Regions from separate parts of the Lysinibacillus zambalensis genome, predicted to be linked through region 2. Evidence: predicted binding sites of a transcription regulator. Region 2 holds the regulator's gene; each other region holds the start of a gene.
The links. The regulator CtsR, encoded in region 2, represses protease genes until heat stress. The targets are predictions, from matches to a motif close to ATGGTCAATAAAGGTCAAACA.
Positions count from the first base shown of each region.

Region 1 (4,292 bases), on a different contig from region 2:
TTGAGCATTTCCCATTTGTGCACGTGCGTCTGTAATGCTAGCGATAACCTCTTTTTCATGGTTGGCATATCCTTTTACAGATTCTACTAAGTTCGGAATCAAATCGAAGCGACGTTGTAACTGATTTTCAACCTGAGCCCATTTCGAATCAACGCCTTCCTCGGCCGTTACAAGGCTATTGTATTTTGGTATAAATAGTAAGGACATTACAACTAAAATAATAACGATAATTCCGATAGGTCCAAATATTTTTTTCAACTTTAAAACCACCTTCGCTTTCTTTTAGCTATCATTCAAAATCAGAAATACTATTTATTTTGATGATGAGCCATTCTTTTCATTACCACTAATGTGCAACAAAAAAAACATCTCTATTCTACATATATGCAAACGCATCAATACCGTATGAAATTTGTCTAACGTGCCATACTTAATATGTAACAAAACTATGATATATAGGAGGCGCTTTTTTTGACACAATCGTTTCAAAATGAATCATCAAACCAAACATCATTCAACCAGCAACAAAGCCTAAATCATGGTGGACATGAGGTAATGGACATGCATGAAACAATTGGCGAAATCATTGCTGGAATGAATCAATCCATCTTTTTACGTCAACATGTTAAGGATCCGGAGTTACTTAGCATTTTGGATCGCCAATATAATTTCACATTAGGTATGTATAACACAATTGTGGAATCATTTAAAACAGGGCATGATCCTACTGTACCTACAGGACGCTATCAAATGGAGACAGGAAATGATTTTAAATATGGATTAAATCCTGGCCAACCTAAAAAGCCTATGCAAAATGCAAGCGAGCTCAACGACGAAGCAATTTCTGGCTTCCTATTAGGTGCTCAAAAAGGGGCAGCAAAATGTATGACTGCTGCCGCAACTGAAACTACAAACCCTGTAGTTCGACGAGTTGTCGCTGATAGTATTCCCAACTGCATTGAAATGGCATACGAATTATCTATTTACCAAAATATGCATGGCTACTATCAAGTACCACAATATTCTCAACAAGATATGCACACGATGCTTAATTCGTTCGACACAACAACAAATCCCCTACATTAATAATAAAAAAACAAGAGCAGTCCCATATGTGATGTATCATCACAAGGGGCTGCTCTTATTTAATGAACTATAAATTTTCCTCGCTCGTTTTGCGGATTACAAAAAGCTTTTCTCTTCAACCACTAGCCAACACAATCTCTAACTCCACGGTCAAAACCCATTGCACATGTTACTTTTTTGCAAAAAAAAGAATCCCCTCAGATAGGATTCTTTTTTTCGACTAGTATAACTAGTCTTCACGTACAGTATGTTCACTAAAAAATAATTTGGAGTTGTTGCTTTTTTGAAGGTTTGAAAGGAACAGATACGGGAATAATGCCTACTAGGTAATATCCCCATTAATTTCCCTCTCTTTCTCCTCTAAGCAGGCTGCTAAACTACTTATTAGGAGAATTCGAGTTATAAAAATATATTAAATAATCAGTAAAATGGCGCCCTCGGAGGGAATCGAACCCCCAGTGCAAGAACCGGAATCTTACGTGTTATCCATTACACCACGAGGGCAATTGAGCACAAAAAAAAAGTACCCACTAGGCTTAACAAAAAGCATGATGTAGATAATCCTCATTTGAAGCATACCTGACAAAATAGTGTACTGTACTTTAACTTATGACCTTATTCATTATACAAACGTATTGCTCATAATTCAACTATAGAATGTAAAACATTTAAACTTTTTTTATCTTCATACAGTAAGTGTCAAAATACCTAGTAAATAAAATGTAGCCACCAATGTACGTCACGCATTAGAAAGGAATTTAATGTACGGGCTTCAGGCGCATCATTTATCTACGTAAAGGTAAAATTATTTTAATTTATTTCACTTTAACAGGGTTAATATTTGACCTTCCCTGACTATAATGTGTATGATAAGGATACAGCTGAATACGATGGAAGTTTTCAGCAAAAGTATTCGAATTTAGTTTTCTAAGGAGGATTTAACATGAATTTAATTCCTACAGTTATTGAACAAACAAGTCGTGGTGAACGTGCGTACGACATCTATTCACGACTACTAAAAGACCGTATTATCCTATTAGGAAGTGCAATTGACGACAACGTTGCTAACTCAATTGTTGCTCAACTCCTATTCCTACAAGCAGAAGATCCAGATAAAGATATCTTTCTTTATATTAACTCACCAGGTGGATCAATTACTGCCGGCATGGCAATTTATGACACAATGCAAATTATCAAGCCACAAGTACAAACAATTTGTATCGGTATGGCTGCATCTATGGGTGCTTTCCTACTTGCAGCTGGTGAACCAGGTAAACGTTTCGCATTACCGAATGCTGAAGTAATGATTCACCAACCACTAGGCGGTGCACAAGGTCAGGCAACTGAAATCGAAATCGCTGCAAAACGTATTTTATTCTTACGTGAAAAATTAAACGGTATTTTATCAGAACGTACAGGTCAACCACTTGAAGTCATTGCAAGAGATACAGACCGCGATAACTTCATGACTGCTGAGCGCGCAAAAGAGTACGGCTTAATCGACCAAATTATGGATCGCAACGACCGTAAATAAAAAAGACGAAAGGCATCTAAGGTTTATTCCTGAGATGTCTTTTTTGTTTGCTTTGATGGGTCTACCCTGATTCGGCTCTTCTTTCCGTCGCTTTGACCTTTCTATCCACGATTTTGTCGTTTCTATCCACGACTTCAGTACTTCTATCCGTCGCTTCGGTATTGCTTTCCGTCGCTTTACCCTTTCTTTCCGTCACTTCAGCTTTTCCATCCGTCGCTGCCCTTCTTTCCGTCACCCCGCACTTTCCATCCGTCAGCCTCTTCTTTCCGTCGCCTTAACTTTTCTTTCCGCCACTTCACCCTTTCTCCCATCGCTTCGACTTCGACTCTACTCCCTATCACTTCAATCTTCCTATCTCTCCCGTCGACGATCGATACAGGATAACATTGGCCTTCATTTTAAGTTGTACAAATATCCAACAAAAATGGGACTTGCTTTTTCAATATGAAAGCGCAAAAAAACTGCCCAATATGTAAGTTTTACCTCTCGGACAGTTTCTGCATTATACATTATGCGTTTTATTAATCTTCTTTTTCAATTAGAGCTGCTAATGCTGTAACCGCTTGCTCAGCATCGTTACCATCACCGCTAAGGACAACTTCTGTTCCTTTTGCAATGGCTAAGCTCATAACACCCATAATGGATTTAGCATTTACTTTTTTCTCGTCTTTCTCAAGAAAGATATCTGCGCTAAAGCGATTTGCTTCTTGTACAAATAGCGCTGCTTGTCTAGCTTGTAGTCCTAATTTTAATTTTACATGGACTCTTCTCTCGGTCATTCTTAAAACTCCCCTTTACTACCGTTCATCTTATTATTTTTATCTTACCTTACTTACTAGCAAAAGAACAACACGTACCTGAAAAGTATGAAAATTTAGCCACCAATTTTTTCGCCACTTCTTAATGCATCGGCAATCTCATCAATTTTACGTAATCGATGATTGACACCTGATTTACTAACCGTTCCACTTGATACCATTTCACCAAGTTCTTTCAGTGTTACATCTTGATATTCTACTCGTAATCGCGCTATTTCACGAAGTTTTTCTGGTAATTGATCGAGACCTATTGAATTTTCAATAAATCGTATGTTCTCTACTTGACGTAATGCGGCACCTATTGTTTTATTTAAGTTCGCTGTTTCACAGTTAACAATGCGATTAACACTATTTCTCATATCTCGTAATATGCGGACGTCTTCGAACTTCATCATTGCTTGATGAGCTCCAACAATATTAAGGAAATCGGAAATTTTTTCAGCTTCTTTTAAATAAGTTACAAAGCCTTTTTTTCGTTCAATTGTTTTTGCATTTAGCTCAAATTCATTCATCAAATCCATTAAAGCCTCGCCATGTTCTTTATATAATGAATAAATTTCTAAATGGTAGGCTGATGTTTCTGGATTGTTGACCGAACCTCCAGCTAAAAATGCTCCTCGTAAATATGCTCTTTTTTGGCCACCCTTTTTAATGAGCTCCCGAGAAATAGTATGATTAAATTGAAAGTCGTCTGAGATGATTTCTAAATCAATTAGTAGCTCACGCGCACCTTCTCTAACACGGCAAATGTATACGTTATTTTTTTTCAAACGCATTTTTTTTCTAACAAGCAACTCTACATTATATGGATATAGCTTTTTCATAATCGTATAAAGTCTTCTTGCGATTGCAGC
Region 1 covers NZ_JBEGDG010000028.1:4,795-9,086, forward strand. The annotation lists gene ABNX05_RS23140 (LemA family protein) at 1-258, opposite strand, end outside; gene ABNX05_RS23145 (spore coat protein) at 472-1,086, shown strand; tRNA gene ABNX05_RS23150 (tRNA-Arg) at 1,516-1,590, opposite strand; gene clpP (ATP-dependent Clp endopeptidase proteolytic subunit ClpP) at 2,030-2,620, shown strand; gene ABNX05_RS23160 (hypothetical protein) at 2,682-2,855, opposite strand; gene ABNX05_RS23165 (HPr family phosphocarrier protein) at 3,142-3,399, opposite strand; gene whiA (DNA-binding protein WhiA) at 3,495-4,292, opposite strand, start outside.
Region 1: a site for CtsR is predicted at 1,925-1,945, ahead of clpP (ATP-dependent Clp endopeptidase proteolytic subunit ClpP). Genes of this name have one in related genera too.

Region 2 (4,292 bases):
CACTACGGAATTCAAATACAATTTTCATGGCATTAGGGTTACTTTGATAGGTAAGCTCATCTTCAAGTGTATTTAAATGATCCTCAATTTTATAGACAAGTGGGAAATAGTTATCAACAATTTTATCGATTACCTGGTACGTTAAATATACTGTGCCACGTTCCCAATTCTTTGGCTGTTTTTCTAACATCATTTGTACTCGATCTATTTCCGGTGCTACATTTTTGTGGAACGTAACAATAAATTTATTAGAAACAAAAATATTTACTTCCTCAGCTGTTAATTCTTCGTTCATCCTTTGAATAACAAAGAAATGGAAATCATCATAAAAATCGAGCTTTGGCCGCTGTAAACGCATTAAACAATCTTCTATAGCGAGTGGATGGAAATGGAAAAACGAATCTAACAATAGTTCTTCCTCATCGGTCGGACAATTAAAATCGACCCAGTACCATTCAAATTCGTTTTTGTGTATATCTTCAAGCGGAAAGTCCTTTATAAGTTTTTGATCTTTTGTAATTCCAATAGTGCGTATCACAGCATTCACCTCAATTCTTTTAATTCTATCCTAACAGGTGTATTAATCTTCACAAGGAATAATTTTAGACGCTTTCTTTATAACATATCCAACCACCAAATAAAGTAGTGGCAAAGAATCTAGATGGTTTTGTAAAGCCTGCCTGCTGTAATAGTGCTAATATGTCCTCTTCACACATAAATGAAAGAGAACGGATGGATTTCTCCATTTCCGCTACGTCTGATGGTGATAGCTTTGTATGCTGTAGCCAATAAGCGCGCCATAAATCAAATTGTAGCTCGGTTTCTAAAGTACCCGGCTGCCCGTATTTTGAGACGAGCACAAATGGAGCACCAGGCTTTAAATTATTGGCTATTTTTTTTAATGTTGCAAGCTTCTCTTGATCATCTTGTATAAAGTGAAGCACTAGTACACAGCTTGCCGCATCAAATTTTACTGAAGGTAGCTTAGTATCCAGTATAGTTCCTTGATATAAAGAAATATTATTAGGTAGAGACTTTAAACGTTCGCCAGCAATTTGTAGCATCGCTTCTGATGGATCGATGCCAACAAATGACCAATGGGGTCTTTTCTCGGCGAGCTGTAAAATTTCATTACCGCTTCCGGAGCCAACTACTAAAAATTCAGCGTTTTCAGGTAATGCAAATTGATAAAAGGTTTGTGTTAAACGTAGCATTGCATCGTAGCTAGGTAGCGTGCGACGAATACCTTTTTCATATTCATTTGCAAGTGTGTTATTAAATTCCATCGAGTATCACATGCCTTTCAAAAAAATTTTATAAATCCAATTTAAAATTGAAACTATTTAAGGTGTATTTCCGTAAAAAATAGTACATAAAATAAAAAAATTATATGGAAGGGTTGATATAAATGGAAACTAAATGGTCTAAGGTAATCATACACGCAAGTGCATTTTTTGCGCCATGGTTAGTACCTATTATATTTTTCTTAATTAGTTCGGAGGAAGAGGTAAAGAGCATTTCTGTGCAAGCCTTGCTGTTCCAAGTAGTGATGATAGTTTTACTTACAATTTCGGGTATTTTTAGCTTCCTACTCATTGGTATACCGTTCTTAATTGTTTTTGGGATTATGTATTTTATCGCGCCAATTATCGGTATTGTGAAGGCTTTATCTGATGAGTCTTGGCGCTATCCAATTGTTGGTCGCTGGGTATAATTTTTATAGACGCAAGTATATGCTAGTTGCATATGCTTGCGTTTTTTCTTTTGCCAATAAGGGTATCTTATAGCTAAAGCACTCGGCGGATTTTTTTTCTGTGTGCGAAATAATTGCAATTATTTTCAAGCGTTTTGTATAATATACTCAAAGAAAGTCAAAGATAGTCAAAGTCAGTGTAGTAAGCGAGGTGTATTCCTAAAATGCGTAATATATCAGACATCATAGAAGGCTACTTAAAGCAAGTACTTGAATTAGGTGGAGAAGGGCATATTGAAATAAAACGTAGTGAAATTGCAGATAAATTTCAGTGCGTGCCCTCACAAATAAATTATGTAATTAATACAAGATTTACCGCCGAACGAGGTTACCTTGTTGAAAGCAAACGTGGTGGTGGTGGATACATTCGAATTTTACGTGTCCGCGCGAATTCACAAATTGATCTAATCGATGATGTCCTCAGGCAAATTGAAGGTGGGGCATCGCAAATAATGGCAGAAGATTTAGTTTATCGACTAATTGATGAGCAGGTAATTTCAAGGCGAGAAGCGAACATAATATTAGCAGCAGTTGATCGCTCAACTATTGATTTGCAACTCCCGTTACGGGATCATATTCGAGCAAAAATTTTACGAGCGATGCTAACAACGATTAAATATGAACAGCAAAAATAAAAGAGGTGATGGAAATGATTTGCGAACATTGTAAGCAGCGTAATGCGACGGTTACTGTAACACAAGTTCAAAGTGGTCAAAAGGTGGAGCACCATTATTGTGACGTCTGCGCCTCGCAGTTCCATCCATTTCATGCTGAATTTAAGCAAGAGCCAGTATCTATTCAACAGCTATTATCCAATTGGTTTGGCTCACCTACATGGCAGCAACAAAAAGTGGGTGAAAAGCAGCAAGCACCACCGCAACCGCAAACATGTCCACAATGTGGATTTACGTATAAACGGTTTTTAAAAGAAGGTAAATTTGGATGCCCTAGCTGCTATGATACCTTTAGTGAGCACTTACCGAAGCTCTTTAATCGTATACAGGCTGGACCTCAACATATAGGGAAAATGCCCGGCGCTCGAAGCAATGTTTATGTCATCAAAAAGCAAATTGAGGATATTCGTAAACGTATGAAGATGGCTGTAGATAAAGAACATTTTGAAGAGGCAGCAAAGCTTCGTGATGAAGTGAAGGAACTTGAGAAACAGGTACAATTTGAAGGTGGTGATGTGTCGTGATGATTGAATCGTTTTTAGAGCGTGCTACACCAACATGGATGAGTGTGGAGGACGATTATTCAGATATTGTCATTAGTACACGCATCCGCCTTGCTCGAAATTTAGATGGATATCGTTTTCCGTTAGCCTTTACAGAGGATGAAGCATTACATGTAGAACAGGCAGTTACACATGCAATAAAGGACAGTACAGAACTTCAAGAAAATTTTTCATATTTTGCTATTAAGGATTTAACACTTTTACAACGTCAAATACTTGTAGAAAAACATTTAATTAGTCCTCAGCTTGCAAAAAAAGAGCAAGTTGGTTCCATGCTCTTATCGGATGACGAATCAATTAGCATTATGGTGAACGAAGAAGACCATTTACGCATTCAATGTATGACAGCGAGTTTTCAACTTCAAAAGGCATACGAGCAGGCCAATAAAATTGATCGTACCTTAGAGAAAGCTCTGCCTTATGCATTCCGAGATACATTTGGTTATTTAACAAGTTGCCCAACAAATATTGGTACTGGTTTACGAGCATCTGTCATGATGCACCTGCCAGCCCTTACACTTACGGGTCAGATGAATCAAATCATTAATGCAATGACACGATTAGGAATGACGGTAAGAGGAATATATGGGGAAGGTAGCGAAAATACAGGTAATGTTTACCAAGTGTCAAATCAGATTACACTAGGAAAAACAGAGGATGACATTTTAGCGGACATCCAAAGTGTTGCTGAAAAAATAATTCAAAAAGAACGACATGCAAGAGGCAAGTTAATGGAAAAAGCAGAGCTTGCCCTAGAAGATCGTGTGTACCGTGCTTTAGGTACGTTAACATATGCTCGGGTTTTAACGAGTGAGGAAGCTGCTACCTGTCTATCCAATGTTCGTTTAGGAGTAGATTTACAGTTAATTGAAGGTATTAAAGCGACCAAATTAAACGAATGTGTAGTCAGTATGCAACCTGGTTTTTTACAGAATTATGCAGGCGACGTTTTGCCGCCTGCTGAGCGAGATCGCGTACGAGCTGAAATGCTTCGTGAGGCACTATCTCAAGAAAGTATGAGTAAGCCTATTATTCGGGGAAAAGGAGAGGATTCATTTGATGTTTAATCGTTTTACACAACGCGCGCAAAAAGTATTACAGCTTGCACAAGAAGAGGCGATTCGTTGGAAGCACGAATCAATTGGAACAGAGCATATTCTATTAGGGCTTATCCGCGAAGGTGGCGGTATTGCTGCAAAAGCATTAGAAGCCATTGATATTAGCCCTCAAATGATTGAAGCGGGTATTGAAGAGCTTGTAGGGAAGGGTAAAGAGGATGTTGGCCCAATTGTCCACTACACA
Region 2 covers NZ_JBEGDG010000009.1:126,259-130,550, forward strand. The annotation lists gene corA (magnesium/cobalt transporter CorA) at 1-538, opposite strand, end outside; gene ABNX05_RS13620 (class I SAM-dependent methyltransferase) at 603-1,286, opposite strand; gene ABNX05_RS13625 (DUF4870 domain-containing protein) at 1,409-1,714, shown strand; gene ABNX05_RS13630 (CtsR family transcriptional regulator) at 1,918-2,388, shown strand; gene ABNX05_RS13635 (UvrB/UvrC motif-containing protein) at 2,403-2,951, shown strand; gene mcsB (protein-arginine kinase McsB) at 2,948-4,057, shown strand; gene ABNX05_RS13645 (ATP-dependent Clp protease ATP-binding subunit) at 4,047-4,292, shown strand, end outside.

Region 3 (4,292 bases), on a different contig from region 2:
TGCCCAATGGGACCTGTTATTGTTGATCAAGTGAATACAGCATTAGGTGAGCTTCCAGAGGTAAAAAGTACAAATGTAAATATTGTATGGAATCCACCTTGGTCAAAAGATAGAATGTCACGCTATGCAAAAATGGCATTAGGTGTACGCTAACTCTGCTTAATGCGCAATAAAAAATCCCTGCTTATAACTCTAAGCGGGGATTTTTGCTGTTTAAAACTATTGTGTCAAAAAATTATGGTGTTATATAAAGGGTTATTTGGCAAAATGAGTGGTTGATTTCCGTTCCGATTGGGCGCTTTGTTGCTGCCGCTACGTTAGCACTACGCTTTCGCACAGAGCAAAGCTTCCTGGGGGCGTCCGATGAGCCGCTTCATTCGCGGTGCTCGCTCCAGGGTCTCGGGCCAACACGATGTTGGTCACGGAGGCGTTATCACAGGATGTGATGCTTTTAGCCTCAGTTCCTCTATTGCTGATCCCCAAGGAGTCGCCCAGTCTCCACTCCAATCAACTGATTCACATAGCATACGTTTTAACAAAATGATTCCAACTTTTTAGTTTTATCGAAACACTTTCTGGAATTATCGCCAAACTTTTAAATTTTATCGATAAACTTTCACTTTTCATCACCCTTCTATTCATTTTTATCGACATCCAGCTTCCAATGAACAAAAACACTACTTTAGCAAAAGGGTTTGTCTGCGGAAAACGAAGATATACAATCGCGTTATTGCTATAAGTTGTTCAATTATGATGCGTCGTCATAGTGTCCAATTTTGAAATACATATAAAATTTATAAAAGTTCTACGCTATCGCTGATTGGAGTGGAAGGCTACTCGACTCCCGTGGAAAAGCGAGACAGGCGAGACCCTGGACTGAGCGGAGCGAAGGAAGCGGCTCGACGCTCGCCCACAGGAAAGCGAGTAGCCTGGAGCGGAAATCAACCCCTAGCTTTGCAAAAGAGCCATAATTATTTCAATAGAACACAGAATCCCCGCTTATAACTCATAAGCGGGGATTTCGTATGTAAGTGTATTAATCAATACGACATATTTGTAACGGGCAATTTTCACAGGCGATTTCATCCTTTAAAAATTGTAGATCGTGAATGGTTATATAACCTTTTTCAAAAGATATAATATTGTGCTTCTTTAAGTCATTCAGCATGCGATTAATCATCTCTCGACTCGTCGCACATAAATTAGCGATCTCTGTATGTGTTAACGGAAAGTCAATATAAATAGTGTCATTTTCTAACGGCTTCCCATAAGTATTGGAAAGACGGATAAGCGTTGAAAATAAAGCGCCCTTTTTCCCATTTAAAATCAAATCACGCAAACGGCTTTGATGCTTTAAATTTTCTGTTTGCAACCACTTCATATATTCCACCATTAAAATAGGTTGTTCCACTAGTAAAAGTTCTAATGTTTCGAGGCTAAGAACATATAAACTGGAGGGCTCTAGTACTTTAGCGGTCATCGAATTATACGTAAAGTTGCAAAATAATGAGCTTTCTCCAATGATGCTATCTGGACCACAAATACGAATGGTTAATTCCTTCCCATTCTCCGTTTCCTGACTAATCGAGATAGCTCCTGTTTTTATATAATAAATTTCTTTCGCACGTTCGCCCTCTAAAAAGATTTTACTATCCTTATTCACTTTAATAAAAACACCGTGCTTTTGAAAAAGATCGTGAAATTTCTCTTGTATATTATCCATAATAGTCATTTCTTTAACACATCTCTTTCTTTTTTGTAAAAATTGTTTAATTATTACAAAATTAGGTGAGCAATTTACTAAATTTAAGAAATACAATTTCATTATAACGTAATTTTCCAGTAATAAGTGAAGAATTTTTAGGGCTAATTCTTTGCTCTGATTTGTCGAGTGTTGTAAAATAAAGTTAGTCAAAAAAGGTCAAACATTTTCTGTGAAATAGAATGGCAAACGGGATTCCGCTTAACATTATTAAAAAGGAGTGCTAAATATGCAATTTCAACAAACAAATGACAAAAAACCATTAGAACAATTTGGACGTAATTTAATAGAAGAAGTTAAAAACGGTAAAATGGATCCGGTTATCGGTCGTGACGAAGAAATTCGTAATGTCATTCGTATTTTAACACGCAAAACGAAAAATAATCCTGTCTTAATAGGGGAGCCTGGGGTTGGTAAAACAGCTATTGTAGAAGGGTTAGCTCAACGTATAGTAAAGGGCGATGTTCCTGAGGGGTTAAAAGATTGCGTACTGTATGAGTTGGATATGAGTGCTTTAATAGCAGGTGCTAGTTATCGTGGCCAATTTGAAGAGCGCTTGAAAGGTGTATTAAAAGAAGTAAAAGAATCAGAGGGACGCATCATTTTATTTATCGATGAAATTCATACAATTGTTGGTGCGGGTAAAACGGATGGTGCAATGGACGCTGGGAATATGCTAAAACCAATGCTTGCACGAGGTGAGCTACATTGTATCGGGGCTACAACATTAGATGAATACCGTATGTATATTGAAAAAGATCCTGCTTTAGAGCGTCGTTTCCAGCAGGTGCTTGTACGAGAGCCGTCTATTGAAGATACAGTTTCCATTTTACGAGGCTTGAAAGAGCGCTTTGAGTTGCATCATGCGGTACGTATTCATGACCGTGCGATCGTAGCGGCAGCGGGGCTTTCAAATCGCTATATTACAGAGCGTTTCTTGCCAGATAAGGCAATCGATTTAATCGATGAAGCATGTGCGATGATTCGAACAGAAATTGATTCCATGCCACAGGAATTGGATGCGGTAACGCGCCGTATTATGCAACTTGAAATTGAGGAGCAAGCATTGCGTAATGAAAAAGACGAGGCGAGTAAAAAACGTCTAGAGCAACTCAGTGAGGAATTAACAAAGCTCAAAGAATCCTCTGAGGGCATGCGTAAACAATGGGAAACCGAAAAAGAAGCGTTACACGGTATTCAGAAAAAACGTGAAAAACTTGATAAATACCGCCGTGACTTAGATGAAGCAGAAAGTAAATATGATTTAAATAAAGCAGCTGAACTACGTCATGGGAAAATTCCTACACTTGAAAAGGACATTCAAGAGATGGAAAAACAATTAGAAAATGGTACGGAATCACGTATTTTGCGTGAGGAGGTAACAGCTGATGAAATTGCATCAATCGTTTCGCGCTGGACAGGAATACCAGTGACGAAATTAGTAGAAGGTGAGCGAGAAAAATTATTGCGCTTAAAAGATACATTGCATGAGCGTGTAATCGGACAAGATAATGCAGTACAACTTGTTACAGAAGCGGTATGGCGTGCTCGAGCAGGTATAAAAGATCCGCATCGACCAATTGGTAGCTTTTTATTCCTAGGACCAACGGGAGTTGGTAAAACAGAGCTTGCGAAGGCACTAGCGGCACAATTGTTTGATTCTGAGGATCATTTTATTCGCATTGATATGAGTGAATATATGGAGAAACATAGCGTATCGCGTCTTGTAGGGGCACCTCCAGGCTATGTTGGCTATGAGGAAGGTGGGCAATTAACAGAAGCTGTTCGCCGAAATCCGTATTCAGTTGTATTATTAGATGAAATTGAAAAGGCCCATCCGGATGTCGCAAATATTTTACTACAAATTTTAGATGATGGTCGCATTACTGATAGCCAGGGGCGTATGGTTAACTTTACGAACACAGTGGTCATTTTAACTTCTAACATTGGCTCAAGCTATTTAATGGAAGCAAAAGAAGATGATGTTGCTGTTGAGGATTTAGTGATGGCTGCACTGCGTCAACATTTTAAACCAGAGCTGTTAAATCGTATGGATGATATTATTATGTTCCATGCACTATCAGATGAGCATTTTACAGCCATTGCATGGAAATATATCGAACAGCTTGTCAAACGAGTTGCTGAGCAAGACATTACTTTACAAGTAGAACAAAATGTAGTTGATTGGGTTGTAGAACAAGGAGCAGATGCTCAGTTCGGCGCAAGACCATTAAAACGCTTCGTACAACGATATATTGAAACTGCAGTTGCAAAAGAATTGCTTCGAGGTGAAGTATTACCAGGAGAAACATTACACATTAAAATGCATGATGGTCAATGTGTCGTTGAAAAATAACAAAAAAAACCTGTTCCGCATTAAGCGAAACAGGTTTTTTCTAGTTGAATTAATGATTGTCTGCTGCTTCTGGAGTTGACTCGTTTGGAATAATTGCACCGATAATGAAAACAAGAATTGTAAATACAACTGATGTAACAATAGCAGTATCGATATCAAATTCTGCACCAAGTA
Region 3 covers NZ_JBEGDG010000003.1:312,414-316,705, reverse strand. The annotation lists gene ABNX05_RS07135 (metal-sulfur cluster assembly factor) at 1-153, shown strand, start outside; gene ABNX05_RS07130 (Crp/Fnr family transcriptional regulator) at 1,037-1,723, opposite strand; gene ABNX05_RS07125 (ATP-dependent Clp protease ATP-binding subunit) at 1,992-4,118, shown strand; gene ABNX05_RS07120 (YjzD family protein) at 4,168-4,292, opposite strand, start outside.
Region 3: a site for CtsR is predicted at 1,908-1,928, ahead of ABNX05_RS07125 (ATP-dependent Clp protease ATP-binding subunit). Genes of this name have one in related genera too.